Regions from separate parts of the Saccharothrix sp. DSM 118769 genome, predicted to be linked through region 1. Evidence: riboswitches for the same ligand, from Rfam matches in the RefSeq annotation. Region 1 holds a riboswitch; the other holds the start of a gene.
The links. Region 1 has a riboswitch for cobalamin ahead of cobN (cobaltochelatase subunit CobN). Riboswitches for the same ligand answer to the same signal wherever they lie in the genome.

Region 1 (7,689 bases):
GTGTTGAGCAGCACGGCCAGCATCACGGCGATGATCAGCTGGGGCACGGTGGACATCGCGAAGATGCTCAGCGTGTTGACCATCGCGTTCCAGAACTGCGAGTCCGCGAGCAGCGTCGTGTAGTTCTCGACCCCCACGAACGGCTGTTCGTCGGCACCCAGTTCCCACTTGAACAGCGACACGTAGGCCGTGTACAGGAGCGGGAAGAGGCCGACGACGGCGAAGAGGACGAAGAACGGGGCGATGTAGAGGTACGGGGAGACCTTCACGTCCAGGTTGGTGAGCCGGTGGCGCAGGCTCAGCTTCCCGGGCGGGGTGTCATCGTTGTCGGCACGCCGCGGCGGGCGGGGCTCGGCGCCCCGCCCGCGCGTGACCGTGAGTTCGGTCGTCATTACTTGGCAGCCTTCTTGGCTCCCTCGACAGCCTGCTTCCACCCGTCCTCGGCGGAGGCGCCCTGCTCCACGGCCTGGAGGGCCGGCGCGATCACGTTGTCCTGGATCTCACCGTCCTGCGGGCCCTTGTACTGGGCGCCGGCGACCTTGTTGGCCTGCTCGGAGAACAGCAGGCCGACCTTCTCGCCGCCGAAGTAGTCGCTGGTCTTGTTCAGCAGCTCGGGCGAGATCAGGGCCTGGGTCTGGCTCGGGAACGTGCCCTTGGCGACGAACGCCTTGATCTGCTGCTCGGGCGCGGTCAGCCACGCGGCGAGCTTGACGGCCTCGGCCTTGCTCTTGCCCTGCTTGGGGATGGTCAGGTACGAGCCGCCCCAGTTGCCGCCGCCGCCGGGGAAGGCGGCCGTGACGGCCCACTTGCCCTTGTGGTCCGGACCGGCGTTGCCCTCGATGACGCCCAGCATCCAGGACGGGCAGGTCTTCGTGGCGAACGCGGACTCCTTGAAGCCGGTCTGCCACTCCTTGCTCCACGCGACGAGCTTCGCCGACTGGCCGCGCGACACCGCGCCGGTGACCTGCTCCCAGATCTTCTTGTCGTCGTTGGTCTCGATCGCGAGCTTGTCGTCGCGGTCGAAGTAGCCCGTCTTGGCCTGGTTGTGCATCGGGTTGAAGATCTGGGCGGCCGAGTCGAACCACGGCTTGCCGGTCTTCTGCACGTAGGTGTCGCCGGCCTGGAAGTACGAGTCCCAGGTCGCGAACAGGGACTTGACGCCCTCGGGGTCGGACGGCAGGCCGGCCGCGTCCAGCATGTCCTTGCGGTAGCACATGGCCAGCGGGCCGATGTCGGTGCCGTAGCCGATGAGCTTGCCGTCCTTGGTGGTGACGGCGTCGACCTTCCACTGCAGCCAGCGGTCGTCGCGGACCTCGGCCGGGCCGATCTCCTTCAGGTTCTCGAACTGGCCGGACTTGGCCATGACCTGGCTGAGGTAGCCCTCCTCCACGGCCTCGATGTCGGCGAGACCGGAACCCGCGCCCAGCTTGGTGAACAGGTTCTGGTGGTGCGGCGCGCCCTGGCCGGTCTTGCGGTGGGTGATCTTGACGTTCGGGTTGGCGGCCTCGTACTCCTTGAAGAGGTCCTCGTAGCCGAACTCGTTGAACGTGGCGACGGTCAGCTCCGTCTTGCCGTCCGCGGTGGTGCCGGACCCGCCCGACCCGCAGGCCGTGGCAGCTGCGGCGAGCACTGCGGTGCAGGCGAGGACCTTGGCCAAGCCCGCTCTGCGGTAGCGCACGAGAACTCCTCAGGTGATCGGCGGTGAACGTTCTGGGAGCGCTCCCAGGTTTCGAGGAGTGTGGTTCGCGCCACGAAGTCGTGTCAAGCTCTCGTGTCCGCGCTGTTACACACTTTGCGACATTTGCGCGGCTGGACCGATTCTGGTAGCGGTGCGCACTGTGGTCCGTTCGGGCACAGTGCGTCGACCATACGGGTACACAGCGTTCACCTGACGGCACCGGCGTGTCTCGACCGGCCGATCCGCGAATTGACGCACCCCTACAAGGGAAAAGCGGCGCGCACTCCCCGCCGGGGAATGCGCGCCGCTTTTCCGGCTCACCGGGTCCGGCTAGTCGCCGCCCTCCAGTTCGCCCTCCGTTTCCAGGTAAACGGCTTGCAGGGCGTCGAGGGTCGCCCGCTCGGGGTGTTCCCACAGGCCGCGCTCGGCCGCTTCGAGCAGGCGTTCCGAGATCCCGTGCAGCGCCCACGGGTTCGACTTCTCCAGGAACTCCCGGTTTTCCGGGTCGAGCACGTAGCTGGCCGCCAGTTGTTCGTACATCCAGTCCGCGACCACCCCCGTGGTGGCGTCGTAGCCGAACAGGTAATCGACCGTGGCGGCCAATTCGAACGCACCCTTGTAACCGTGCTTGCGCATTGCCGCGAGCCAGCGGGGGTTGACCACGCGCGCCCGGAAGATCCGGTGGGTCTCCTCGTGCAGCGTCCTGGTCCGCACCGCCTCGGGCCGGGTGCTGTCGCCGACGTACGCCTTGGGGGCCGTGCCGGTGAGCGCGCGGACCGTCGCGACCATGCCGCCGTGGTACTGGAAGTAGTCGTCGGAGTCGGCGATGTCGTGCTCGCGGGTGTCGATGTTCTTCGCGGCCACGGCGATGCGCTTGTAGGCGCTCTCCATGTCCTTGCGCGCCTCCACGCCCTCCAGCTCGCGGCCGTAGGCGTACCCGCCCCACACCGCGTAGACCTCGGCCAGGTCCGCGTCGTCGCGCCAGTTCCGGCTGTCGATGAGCGGCAGCAGGCCCGCCCCGTACGCGCCGGGCTTGCTGCCGAAGATGCGCATCGTGGCGCGGCGCGGGTCCTGGTGCTCGGCCAGGTCCGCCCGGGCGTGGGCGCGGACGAAGTTGTCCCCGTCCGGCTCGTCCAGGTCGGCCACCAGCCGCACGGCGTCGTCCAGCAGGGTGACCACGTGCGGGAAGGCGTCGCGGAAGAACCCGCTGATGCGGACCGTCACGTCGATGCGCGGGCGGCCCAGCTCGGCCAGGGGGATCGCCTCCAGGCCGGTGACGCGGCGGGACTGGTCGTCCCACACCGGGCGGACACCCATCAGGGCGAGCACCTCGGCGATGTCGTCACCCGCCGTGCGCATCGCGCTCGTGCCCCACACGGACAGCCCGACCGACGGCGGCCACTCCCCCGTGTCGGCGCGGTAGCGCTCCAGCAGCGAGTCCGCCATGGCCTGCCCGGTCTCCCACGCCAGCCGCGACGGCACCGCCTTGGGGTCGACGGAGTAGAAGTTGCGGCCCGTCGGCAGGACGTTGACCAGGCCGCGCAGCGGCGACCCGCTCGGACCGGCGGGCACGTAGCCGCCGGCCAGGGCGTGCAGCACGTGGGTCATCTCGTCGGTGGTGCGGGCCAGCCGGGGCACGACCTCGTGCGCGGCGAACTCCAGCACGCGCGCCACGTCCTCCACGTCGGTGAGGGTCCGGGCGGCGGCCGGGTCCCAGCCCGCCTCCTCCATGCCCAGCACCAGCGCCCGCGCCTCGGCCTCCACCCGGTCGGTGCTCGTGCGCGTGGTGTCGGCCAGCCCCAGCGCCTCGCGCAGGCCGGGCAGCGCCGCGACCCGACCGGCCCACATCTGCCGGGCCTGGAGGATCGCCAGCACCAGGTTGACCCGGGCCTCGCCGGTCGGGGCCTGCCCGAGCACGTGCAGGCCGTCGCGGATCTGCACGTCCTTGACCTCGCACAGCCAGCCGTCGACGTGCAGGATCAGGTCGTCGAAGCCCTCGTCGGCCGGGCGCTCGGCGACGCCCAGGTCGTGGTCGAGCTTCGCGGCCTGGATGAGGGTCCAGATCTGCGCGCGGATCGCGGGCAGCTTCGCCGGGTCCATCGCGGCGATCGTGCCGTGCTCGTCGAGCAGCTGCTCCAACCTGGCGATGTCGCCGTAGCTGTCGGCGCGGGTCATCGGCGGCACGAGGTGGTCGACCAGGGTGGCGTGCGCGCGGCGCTTGGCCTGGGTGCCCTCGCCCGGGTCGTTGACCAGGAACGGGTAGACCAGCGGCAGGTCGCCGAGCGCGGCGTCCGGGCCGCAGCCCGCGGACATGCCGACGGTCTTGCCGGGCAGCCACTCCAGGTTGCCGTGCTTGCCGACGTGCACGACGGCGTCCGCCCGGAACTCGGACTCCAGCCAGCGGTAGGCGGCCAGGTAGTGGTGGCTGGGCGGCAGGTCCGGGTCGTGGTAGATCGCGATGGGGTTCTCGCCGAACCCGCGCGGCGGCTGGACCATCACCACGACGTTGCCGGAGCGCAGGGCGGCCAGCACGACCTCGCCGTCGGGGTCCTTCGAGCGGTCCACGAACAGCGTGCCGGGCGCCTGCCCCCAGTGCGCCTCCATGCCCGCGCGGGCGTCCTCGGGCAGGGTGGCGTACCACTCGCGGTAGCGGGCGGCGGGCAGCCGCACCGGGTTGCCCTGGACCTGCTCCTCGGTCAACCAGTCCGCGTCCTGCCCGCCGGCCGCGATGAGGGCGTGGATGAGCGCGTCGCCGTCGAGGTCGTCCACGCCGGGCAGCTCGTCGCCGATGTCGTACCCGGCCGCGCGCAGCTCCTGGAGCAGCCGCACGACGCTCGCCGGGGTGTCGAGGCCGACGGCGTTGCCGATGCGGGAGTGCTTGGTGGGGTAGGCCGACAGCATGATCGCGATCCGCTTGTCGGCGTTGGGGACGTGCCGCAGCTTCCCGTGCCGCACGGCGATGCCCGCGACGCGCGCGGCCCGCTCCTCGTCGGCCACGTACACGGTCAGGCCGTCCTCGTCGACCTCCTTGAAGGAGAACGGGACGGTGATGATCCGGCCGTCGAACTCGGGGATCGCCACCTGCGTGGCGGTGTCCAGCGGGGAGAGGCCGTCGTCGTTGTCGTCCCACTGCGCGCGGCTGGAGGTGAGGCAGAGCCCCTGGAGGATCGGCACGTCCAGCGCGGCGAGCGCGCCCACGTCCCACGCGTCGTCGTCACCGCCGGCGGACGCGGCGGCGGGCTTCGTGCCGCCCGCGGCGAGGACGGTGACCACGAGCGCGTCCGCCTTGCCCAGCTCGGCGAGCAGCCCCGGTTCGGCGGCGCGCAGCGAGGCGCAGAAGATCGGCAGCGGCCGGCCGCCCTTCGCCTCGACCGCGTCGCACAGGGCGTGCACGAACGCGGTGTTCCCGGCGACGTGGTGGGCCCGGTAGTACAGGACCGCGACGGTCGGGCCGTCGTTCGCGGGCCCCGCGGGCTCCGGCCGCTCCAGGACGCCCCAGTTCGGCGCGGGCGCGGGCGGCTCGAAGCCGTGGCCGGTGAGCAGGACCGTGTCGGACAGGAAGCGGTGCAGCTCGGCGAGGTTCGCCGGGCCGCCGTGCGCCAGGTACGCGTGGGCCTCGGCGCACACGCCGCCGGGCACCGTGGACAGCTCCATCAGCGGCGCGTCGGGGTTCTGCTCGCCGCCGAGCACGACGACGGGGCGCGGGCCCGCGAGGAGGTGGTCGAGCCCTTCCTCCCACATCCGGCGACCGCCGAGGATGCGCACGACCACCAGGTCGACCCCCTCGACCAGCGCCGGGAGGTCGGCCGCGGCGGTGCGGGAGGGGTTGGCCAGGCGGTAGTCCGCGCCGCTCGCGCGGGCGGACAGCAGGTCCGTGTCGGAGGTCGACAGCAGCAGGATCACGTGCGGGCTCCATCCCTCGGGGGTCCTCGCCCCAGGTCGTGGGGGACGGCTGGGCGGAGTTCCTGACTCCCGGGCGCTCACCCGGTCACAGTGGCGGGACCGCGCCGGATTCGCACCGGCTTCCTCCTGTTGCTTCGCCGTTCGGGGCCACCCTAACCCGGCGGTTAGCATCCATCCCATGTCCTCCGATCGGGAACGCCCGGACGCCTGCCCCGGGGCCGTCGACGTGCACGTCGCGGCCGACGGCGGGCTGGCGCGCGTGCGGGTGCCCGGCGGGACGCTGGACGCCCGGCGGTTCGACGTGGTGCGCGCGGCGGCGCTGGAGCTGGGCGACGGGTTCCTGGAGCTGACGTCGCGGGCGAACGTGCAGATCAGGGGCCTGGCGCCGGGGGCGGAGCACGAGCTGGGGGCGCGCCTGCGGGAAGCCGGCCTGCTGCCCTCGGCGACCCACGAGCGGATGCGCAACATCGTCGCCGCGCCGCTGGAGGACAACCAGGACCTGGTGGACGCGCTCGACGCCGCGCTGCTGGCCGAACCGTCGCTGGCCGACCTGCCGGGCCGGTTCCTGGTCACGGTGGGTCACGCGGTGAGCGGGCTTTCGGGTGACATCGGCCTGGTCGGTGACGCGTTGTTCCTGGCGGGGCGTGATTCCGGGCTTCGGGTGACCGATCCGGTGGGCGCCGTGGTGCGCGCGGCTCGGCTGTTCGGGGAACTGCGCGGGACCGCCTGGCGGCTGTCCGAAGTGGACGGCGGTGTGCGGAAGATCACGGAGGCGCTGGGCGTCCCGGTGGCCGACCGCCTCGACCCCGCTGTGATCCCCGCGACACCGGGTCCGGTCGGGGACGTCGTGGTCGCGGGCGTCCCGCTGGGCCGGCTCGACGCCCGCCTGCTGGCCGGCACGCCGGTGCGGCTGACGCCGTGGCGCGGCCTGGTCCTCCCGGCCGGCAGCGACGCGGGCGGCCTGTTCACCTCCCCCGACTCGCCGTGGCACGGGGTGAGCGCGTGCACCGGCCGGCCGGGGTGCGCGAAGTCGTTGGCCGACGTGCGCGCGGACGTCGCGCGCTGGATCGGCACCCCGCACGCGGGGCGCGTGCACTGGTCCGGCTGCGCGCGCAGGTGCGGGCGGCCGGCCGGTGGCGCGGTGGAGTTCGTCGCGACCGGCGACGGGTACGAGGAGATCAGGTGACCGAGCAGGACTACGTCAAGGACGGGCCGGAGATCTACCGCCGCTCGTTCGCCACCATCCGCGCCGAGGCGGACCTGACCCGGTTCCCCGACGACGTCGCGCGCGTCGTGGTGCGGATGATCCACGCCTGCGGCATGGTCGACCTGGTCGACGACGTCGCGTTCTCGCCGCACGTGGTGCGCGACGCCCGCGAGGCGCTGCTGGCGGGCGCGCCGGTCCTGTGCGACGCGCAGATGGTCGCGGCGGGCGTGACGCGCAAGCGCCTGCCCGCGGGCAACGAGGTGCTGTGCACGCTGAACGACCCGCGCGTGCCGGAGCTGGCCGACGAGCTGGGCAACACCCGCAGCGCCGCCGCCCTGGAGCTGTGGGGCGACCGGCTGGACGGCGCGGTGGTCGCCATCGGCAACGCGCCGACCGCGCTGTTCCACCTGCTCGACCTGATCGCCGCGGGCGCGCCGAAACCGGCCGCCGTGCTGGGCGTGCCGGTCGGGTTCATCGGGGCGGCCGAGTCGAAGGACGCGCTGGTGGCCAACGACCTCGGCCTGGAGCACCTGGTCGTGCGCGGGCGGCGCGGCGGCAGCGCCATGACGGCCGCGGCGGTCAACGCGATCGCGAGCGAGGACGAATGACGGGCAGGCTGTACGGCGTCGGCGTGGGTCCGGGCGACCCGGAGCTGGTGACGGTGAAGGCGGCGCGGCTCATCCGCGAGGCCGACGTGGTGGTGTTCCACAGCGCGCGGCACGGGCGCAGCGTGGCGCGGCGGATCGCCGAGCCCTACCTGCGGGAGGGCCAGGTCGAGGAGCAGCTCGTCTACCCGGTGACCACCGAGGACTCCGACGACTACCAGGGCGAGATCGACGGGTTCTACGAGGAGTGCGCGGAACGGCTCGCGAAGCACCTCGACGCGGGGCTCGACGTGGTC
Region 2 (7,689 bases), 2.5 Mb from region 1:
AGATGAGCAGCACGCCGCCGAAGCCGAGGAGGAGGCCGAGCACGCGGACCGGGGTGGTGCGGCGCTCGGTGCCCAGCAGCAGCCCGATGACCAGCGACCACAGGGGCGTGGTGGCGTTGAGGGCGCCGGCCGTGCCCGAGTCGACGCCCTGCTGGCCGATGCCGAACAGCAGGAACGGCACGGCGTTGCAGAACAGCGCGGCCACGGCGAGGTGCCCCCACAGGCCGCGCGGCAGCCGCTGCCGGGAGCGGCGGGCCAGGACCAGCAGCACGGCCGAGCCGAGGGCGCACCGGGCCGTGGCGATCCCGGCGGGCGCGAACCCGGTCAGGGCCAGTTCGATCCACAGGAACGCCGAGCCCCACAGCAGGGCCATGGTTCCCAGGCGCAGGGCGCTTCGTCCGGTCACGGGACCACCGTCCCGCGCGGCACCCTTCAAGAAAAGTGAAACCTGCTCAAGGACGGTTAAGCGGAGCTTCACGGTCGAGGGCGCACGACGTGCGCGGTGCCGAAGCGTCGGCGGCGACCCCGGGGCCGCCGCCGACGGGGGGTCAGCGGGTGTGGACCAGCAGCTCGTCCACCCCGTGCACGATCGACGCGGTGCGGAACGCGGGGCGGTCGTCGGCCAGGCGCAGGTTCGGGAACCGGCGCAGCAGCGCGGGGTAGGCCGCGCGCAGCTCCATCCGGGCCAGCCCGGCGCCGACGCAGCGGTGCGCGCCGTAGCCGAACGCCAGGTGCGACGTGGGGCCGCCGGCGGGGTTGAAGTCGGGCGTGCCCTCGCGGTTGGCCGCCGACAGCGACACCACGAGCACGTCGCCCTCCTCGATCCGCTGGTCACCGACCTGGAGGGGGTGCCGGGCGAAGCGCGGGAACGCGACCTGCACCACGCTCAGGTGCCGCAGCAGCTCCTCCACGAGCGGCCCGACGGCGGCGTCGTCGTCGCGCATGGACGCCCGCGCCGCCTCGTCGCGCAGCAGCACGATCGCGCCGAGCGCGAGCGTGGAGGCGGTGGTGTCGAACCCGCCGGTGAGCACGCCGTCGGCCAGGCCGGCCAGCTCCTCGTCGCTCACGTCGTCGCCGTGCTGGCGGATGATCATGCCGATGAGGCCGTCGCCGGGGGCGCGGCGCTCCCGCTCCACGATCTCCTGCATGTACTTCAGCGACTCGGAGATCGCGCCCAGGGCCTGGCCCGCGCCTCCGAACAGGTCGAACCGGGCGGCGGCGAGCTGCTGGAACCGCTCGCGGTCCTCGTAGGGCACGCCGAGCAGCTCGCAGATCGTCAGCGACGGGATCGGCAGCGCGAACTCCTTGACCAGGTCCACCGGACCGGGCGCGGCCTCCATGGCGTCGAGCCGCTGCGTGACGATCTCGTCGATGCGCGGCACGAGGCGGGCCAGCCGGCGCATGGTGAACTCGGGGGTGAGCAGCTTGCGCAGGCGCGTGTGGTCCGGCGGGTCGGCGAAGCCGAGGCCGCCGGGCGACTGCTCGATGCGGCCGACCGCCGCGCCGAGGCGTGCGTAATCGTTACTGAACGACCCTGTGTCGGAAAGCACTTTCTTGGCCTCGTCCTGGCCGGTGACCAACCACAGCCGCACCCCGAACGGCACGGGCAGGCGGTGCACCGCCCCGGACTCCCTCATCCGCTCCAGCTCCGCGACCGGCACCACCCCGTCCCGCTTCAGCGGGACCAGCGCACCGTCCGGGAGCAGCGACAACGCCCGTGAACCGATCTTGCCCATCACCCACCGCGTCGCCGAACGCCGTGCGACCCACGCCACCAAGCCGTCGCGCACCGACGCCAGAGTCGACATCCCCACACCCCTCTTCCCCAGGTTTGAACTGGTTGACGGTAACCGCACGCCGAGGTGAGCAGCATCGCGCCTGAGGCGGATTGACACGCCGTGAACGGTGCAAGACGATCGGCAATCGCGCCCGAACAGGGGAAGCCGGTCGGAATCCGGCGCTGACCCGCAACGGTGGGTCCCCGAGGGGACGAGCCCGAACACCTGCCGCGCGCGCCGTGCTCCTGACACCGTCGAGGTCAACGGGTCGGAGCCCAGGGAGCCGGTGACGGCTGTCCGGGGTCCGCCCACGCCTCGCGCCCCGGAAAGGTCGACCATGCCGTTCGGACGGACCGCCACCGCCGTCGCCGTCGCGCTCGCCGCCCTGGCCCTGCCCGCGCCGGCGCACGCCGCGGAGCCGGGGACCCCCGCCGGGACCGCCGCGGGCTGGCTCACCCGGCAGCTCGTGGACGGCGACCACCTGGAGAGCGCGGGCTACCCCGACCCCGGGCTCACGCTGGACGCCGCGTTCGCGCTCGCCGCCGCCGACGTGGCGAGCGACACCGGCGAGCGCGTCGGCGCGTGGGTCGCGCGACCCGGGACGATCTCCAACTACCTGCACTTCGACACCCCCGCCACCGAGTCGTACGCGGGCGCGCACGCCAAGCTCGCCCTGTTCGCCTCGGTGACCGGCGCGGACCCGACCGACTTCGGCGGCGTCGACCTGGTCGCGGGCCTGACCGCGCTCAAGGCCCCGTCCGGCCGGTTCACCGACCGGACCGCCTACCAGGACTACTCCAACGGCTTCTCCCAGGCGTTCGCCGTGCTCGCGCTGGACCGCGCGGGCGGCGCGCCGCGGGACGCCGTCGACTTCCTGGCCGGCGGGCGGTGCCCGGACGGCGGCTTCCCGCTGCTGCTGGCGACCGCGCCGTGCACGTCCCACGTGGACGCCACCGCGATGGCCGTGCAGGCGCTGCTCGCCGCCGACCGGGCCGACGCCGCGGCCGGCGGGCTGACCTGGCTCGTGAACGCGCAGCAGCCCGGCGGCGGGTTCCGCGACGAGAGGGGCCTCGACGAGGGCAACGCCAACAGCACCGGCCTCGCCGCTCAGGCGCTGCGGGTGGGCGGCGAGGCGCGGGCCGCCGACCGGGCCGCCGCGTTCCTGGCGTCGTTGCAGGTCGGGTGCGCGGGCGCGGAGGCCGACCGGGGCGCGTTCGCGTTCGACCGGACCGGGTTCGCCGCGGCCACCGCGACGCGCGCCACGACGCAGGGCGTGCTCGGCGTCACCGGCGTCGGCTTCGCCGCCCTGTCCACCGCGGGCGACCGCCCGGGCGCGCCGGTCCTCGACTGCGCCGGCACGCCCACCAGCACCACGCCCACGTCCACCACCACGGCGCCCACCACCACCGCGCCCACCGCCACGGCGACGACCACCACGTCCGCCCCGGGCACCACGTCGGCGGCGGCCACCACGACCACCACCGCGGCGGTGGTCGTGGTGGGCGGCGGCGGTGAGCTGGCGCGCACGGGTGTGGAGGTCGGCCCGGCGGTGTGGCTCGGCTCGCTGCTGCTGGCCGGCGGCGCGCTCCTGCTGGCGCTGGCGCGCAGGCGGTCGACGTGACGTCCCGGTGGCGGCGGGCGCTGGCGGCCTGGGGCGTCGTCGTGCTCGCCTCGATCGCCGCTCCCCCGGCGGCGCGGGCGGCCGACTGCGCCGGTGTCGCCGTGGTCGTGGACTTCCGGTCCCTGGGCGGCGGCGTGCGCACCGGCTGCGCGGCCGGCGACCCGGCGTCCGGCACCGCCGCGCTGACCGCCGCCGGCTTCGGCTTCACCTTCGCGGCCCGGCAGCCCGGGTTCGTGTGCCGGATCGACGGCCTGCCCGGGCAGGACCGCGACGCGTGCGTCGGCACGTCGCCGACCACCGCCTACTGGTCGTACTGGCACGCCCGGCCGGGCGGGTCGTGGGTCTACAGCAGCGGGTCGGCGAGCGCGCACGACCCGGCCCCCGGCACCGTCGAGGGCTGGGCGTTCGGCGCGGGCGAGCAGCCCGGCGCGGCACCCCCGGCACCCGCGCCCCCGGTCCAGCCGCCCGCTCCCCCGCAGCCGGCGCCCCGGCAGCCCGCACCCCCGCCACCGGCGGCCCAACCCCCGGCTGCCCAACCCCCGGTGGCGGGGTCCCCGCCACCGGCGACCACACCGGGGACCGGACCGCCGACCGACTCCCCCGGACCGGGCACGACGCCCGCCACCACCGCGTCACCGTCCTCTTCGGACACCCCGGCCGGCGGCACGGCCGCCGCGTCGTCCGGCGCCCCGCCGACGGGCGCCCCGTCCACGGCCGTCGGCCCCGCGGCGGCTCCGTCGTCCGGCGGCGCGGTCGGCCTCGTCGCCGGTCTCGCGGTGGTCGCGCTGCTGGCCGGGGCGGGCGCGTGGGTCGCGCGGCGGCGCGCGAAGGGCGCGGGGTGACGCCGCACCCCGGCGCGTGGTGGCTGTGGGCGCTGTGCCTGGGCGTCGTCGCGGGCCGGACGAACAACCCGGTGCTGCTCGCGCTCGTCGTCGCGGTCGCCGGGTTCGTGGCGGTGTCGTGCCGCCAGGACACGCCGTGGGCGAGCGCGTACGGCGTGTTCTTCAGGTTCGGGCTGGTGGTGATCGCGGTCCGGGTGGTGTTCCACGTGCTGCTCGGCGGCGTCACCGGGCCGACGGTGCTCGTCGCGCTGCCCGAGGTGCCGCTGCCGGACTGGGCGGCCGGCGTGCGGCTGGGCGGGCCGGTCAGCGCCGAGGGCCTGGCCTTCGCGGTGTACCAGGGGCTCCAGCTCGCGACCCTGCTGTGCTGCGTGGGCGCGGCGAACGCGCTGGCCAACGCCAAGCGGCTGCTGCGCTCGCTGCCCGCCGCGCTGTACGAGGTGAGCGTGGCCGTGGTGGTGGCGCTGACGGTGGCCCCGCAGCTGGTGGCGAGCGCGCGGTCGGTGCGCCGGGCGCGGGCGCTGCGCGGTGGCGCCGTGCGCGGGGTCCGGGCGGTGCGGGTGCTGATGGCGCCGGTGCTGGAGGACGCGTTCGAGCGGTCGCTGGTGCTGGCCGCCGCGATGGACTCGCGCGGTTACGGGCGCACCGCCGGCCAGTCGCGGCGCGCGCGCCTGCTGACCGGCGGGCTCGTGCTCGGCGGCCTCGCCGGTCTGTGCGTCGGCGCCTACGGCCTGCTCGACGGCACGTCGTCGCCGGCCGGCGCGCCGGTGCTGGCGCTGGGGTCGGCGCTGGCGGTGGCCGGGCTGTGGACCGGGTCGCGGCGGGTGCGGCGCAGCCGGTACCGCCCGGACCGCTGGGGGCCGCGCGAACTGCTGGTGGTGGCGTCCGGGCTGGTCGCGGCGGCGGCGACGCTCCTCGCGCCGGCGGACCTGGGTGGTGCCGCGCTGTCGGCGAGCACCGTGCCGCTGGTCGCGCCCGCCCTGCCGCTGCTGCCGGCGCTCGGCGTGCTGTGCGCCCTGGCGCCCGTGCTGGTCGCGGGCCGCCCGATCGGGAAGAGGACATGATCCGGTTCGAGAACGTCACCGTCACCTACCGCGACGCGGGCGCGCCCGTGCTGGCCGGCGTGGACCTGCACGTGCCGGAGGGCGAGCTGTGCCTGGTGGTCGGGCGCACCGGGTCGGGCAAGTCCACCCTGCTGCGCGCGGTCAACGGGCTGGTGCCGCACTTCACCGGCGGCACGCTCGCCGGCCGCGTGCTGGTCGACGGCCGCGACACCCGCACCCACCCGCCGCGCGAGCTGGCCGACGTGGTGGGCGTGGTGGCGCAGGACCCGCAGGCCGGGTTCGTCACCGACTCCGTCGAGGAGGAGCTGGCCTACTCGATGGAGTCGCTGGGCCTGCCGAACGCGGTGATGCGCAAGCGCGTCGAGGAGACGCTGGACCTGCTGGGGCTGGCCGGGCTGCGCGACCGGCCGCTCGCCACGCTGTCGGGCGGCCAGCAGCAGCGGGTCGCGGTCGGGGCGGCCCTTACCGCGCACCCGAGGGTGCTGGTGCTCGACGAGCCGACGTCCGCGCTGGACCCCGGCGCGGCGGAGGACGTGCTGGCCGCGCTGCACCGGCTCGTGCACGACCTGGGCATGACCGTGCTCATCGCCGAGCACCGGCTGGAGCGCGTCGCCCAGTACGCCGACCGGGTCGTGTGGCTGCCCGGCGGCGCCGGCGCGCCGGTGGACGGCCCGCCCGGCGCCGTGCTGGCGCGGGCGCCCGTCGCGCCGCCGGTGGTGCGGCTGGGCCGGCTGGCCGGGTGGGACCCGGTCCCGGTGTCCATCCGGGACGCGCGGCGGCGGGCGGGGCCGCTGCGCGACCGCCTGGCCGACCGCACCCCGCCGCCAGCACGGCCGCCCGCGACCGGGGCGACCGTGCTGGCGGCCCGCGACGTGCGGGTGCGCCACCCCGGCGTGGAGGCGCTGCGCGGGGTGTCGCTGACCGTCCGCGAGGGCGAGCGGGTGGCGGTCATGGGCCGCAACGGGTCGGGCAAGTCGAGCCTGCTGTGGGCCGTGCAGGGCACCGGGAAGCGCTCCGGCGGCGAGGTCGCGGTGGACGGCGTCGACCCGGCCGCGCTCAAGCCCGGACCCCGCCGGGCCGCGGTCGGCCTCGTGCCGCAGCAGCCCGCCGACCTGCTGTACCTCCACGCGGTGCGCGGCGAGTGCGAGCAGGCCGACCGCGAGTCGGGGCGGCCCCCGGGCACGTGCCGGGAGCTGCTGGACCGGCTCGCGCCGGGCGTCCCCGACGACCGGCACCCGCGCGACCTGTCCGAGGGGCAGCGGCTGGCGCTCGTGCTGGCCGTCGCGCTCGCGCCGCGACCCCGGGCCGTGCTGCTCGACGAGCCGACGCGGGGCCTGGACTACCCGGCGAAGACCCGGCTGGCGCGGGCGCTGCGCGACCTGGCCGACGCGGGGCACGCGGTCGTGCTGGCCACGCACGACGTCGAGTTCGTCGCCGAGTACGCCACGCGGGTGGTGGTGCTGGCCGACGGCGAGGTCGTCGCGGACGGCCCGACCGCCGAGGTGGTGACCGCCTCGCCGGTGTTCTCCCCGCAGGTGGCGAAGGTGCTCGCGCCCCGGCCGTGGTTGACCGTCGCGGACGTCGCCGACGCGCTGGGCGCCCGGTGAACGCCCTGCGCGTGCGACCGCGCGCCACCGTCGCCCTCGCCGTGGCCGCCGCGATCAGCGTGGTGGCGTTCGGCTGGCCGCTGCTGGTCTCCGCCGACGCGGGCCTCGCGCGCGGCGTCGGCGCGCCGTGGGTGTTCGCGCTGCTGCTGCCGCTCGTGCTGGCCGTGGTGCTGGCCGAGCTGAGCGAGGGCGGGATGGACGCCAAGGCCGTGGCGGTGCTGGGCGTGCTGTCGGCGCTCGGCGCGGCGATCCGGCCGCTGGGCGCGGGCACGGCGGGCATCGAGGCGGTGTTCTTCCTGCTCGTGCTGGGCGGGCGGGTGTTCGGCCCGGGGTTCGGGTTCGTGCTGGGCAGCACGATGCTGTTCGCCTCGGCGCTGCTGACCGGCGGCGTGGGGCCGTGGCTGCCCTACCAGATGCTCGGCGCGGCGTGGGTGGCGCTGGGCGCGGGCCTGCTGCCGAGGTGGCGCGGGCGGGCGGAACTGGTGCTGCTCGCCGCGTACAGCGCGGTCGCGTCGCTGGTGTACGGGCTGCTGCTCAACCTGTCGTTCTGGCCGTTCGCGCTGGGTGCGGCGAGCACCTCGCTGTCTTACCAGCCGGGCGGCCCGCTGGTGGACAACCTGGTGCGGCTGGTGCTGTTCAGCCTGGCCACGTCGCTGGGCTGGGACGTCGGCCGGGCGATCACGACCACGGTCCTGGTGCTGGTCACCGGCCCGGTGCTGCTGCGCACGCTGCGCCGCGCCGCGCGCCGGGCGTCGTTCGCCGACCCGGTGTTCGTGGACC

Region 2: another riboswitch for cobalamin. It lies ahead of ACRAKJ_RS20515 (peptidase); the one in region 1 lies ahead of cobN (cobaltochelatase subunit CobN).

Annotation. Positions count from the first base shown of each region.
Region 1 is NZ_CP193627.1:2,237,818-2,245,506, reverse strand. It holds gene ACRAKJ_RS10580 (ABC transporter permease subunit) at 1-392, opposite strand, end outside; gene ACRAKJ_RS10575 (extracellular solute-binding protein) at 392-1,678, opposite strand; gene cobN (cobaltochelatase subunit CobN) at 2,009-5,581, opposite strand; cobalamin riboswitch at 5,617-5,751, opposite strand; gene ACRAKJ_RS10565 (hypothetical protein) at 5,760-6,767, shown strand; gene ACRAKJ_RS10560 (precorrin-8X methylmutase) at 6,764-7,396, shown strand; gene ACRAKJ_RS10555 (precorrin-2 C(20)-methyltransferase) at 7,393-7,689, shown strand, end outside.
Region 2 is NZ_CP193627.1:4,720,526-4,728,214, reverse strand. It holds gene ACRAKJ_RS20525 (EamA family transporter) at 1-373, opposite strand, end outside; gene ACRAKJ_RS20520 (cytochrome P450) at 549-1,808, opposite strand; cobalamin riboswitch at 1,887-2,025, shown strand; gene ACRAKJ_RS20515 (peptidase) at 2,116-3,399, shown strand; gene ACRAKJ_RS20510 (hypothetical protein) at 3,396-4,241, shown strand; gene ACRAKJ_RS20505 (CbiQ family ECF transporter T component) at 4,238-5,302, shown strand; gene ACRAKJ_RS20500 (ABC transporter ATP-binding protein) at 5,299-6,909, shown strand; gene ACRAKJ_RS20495 (ECF transporter S component) at 6,906-7,689, shown strand, end outside.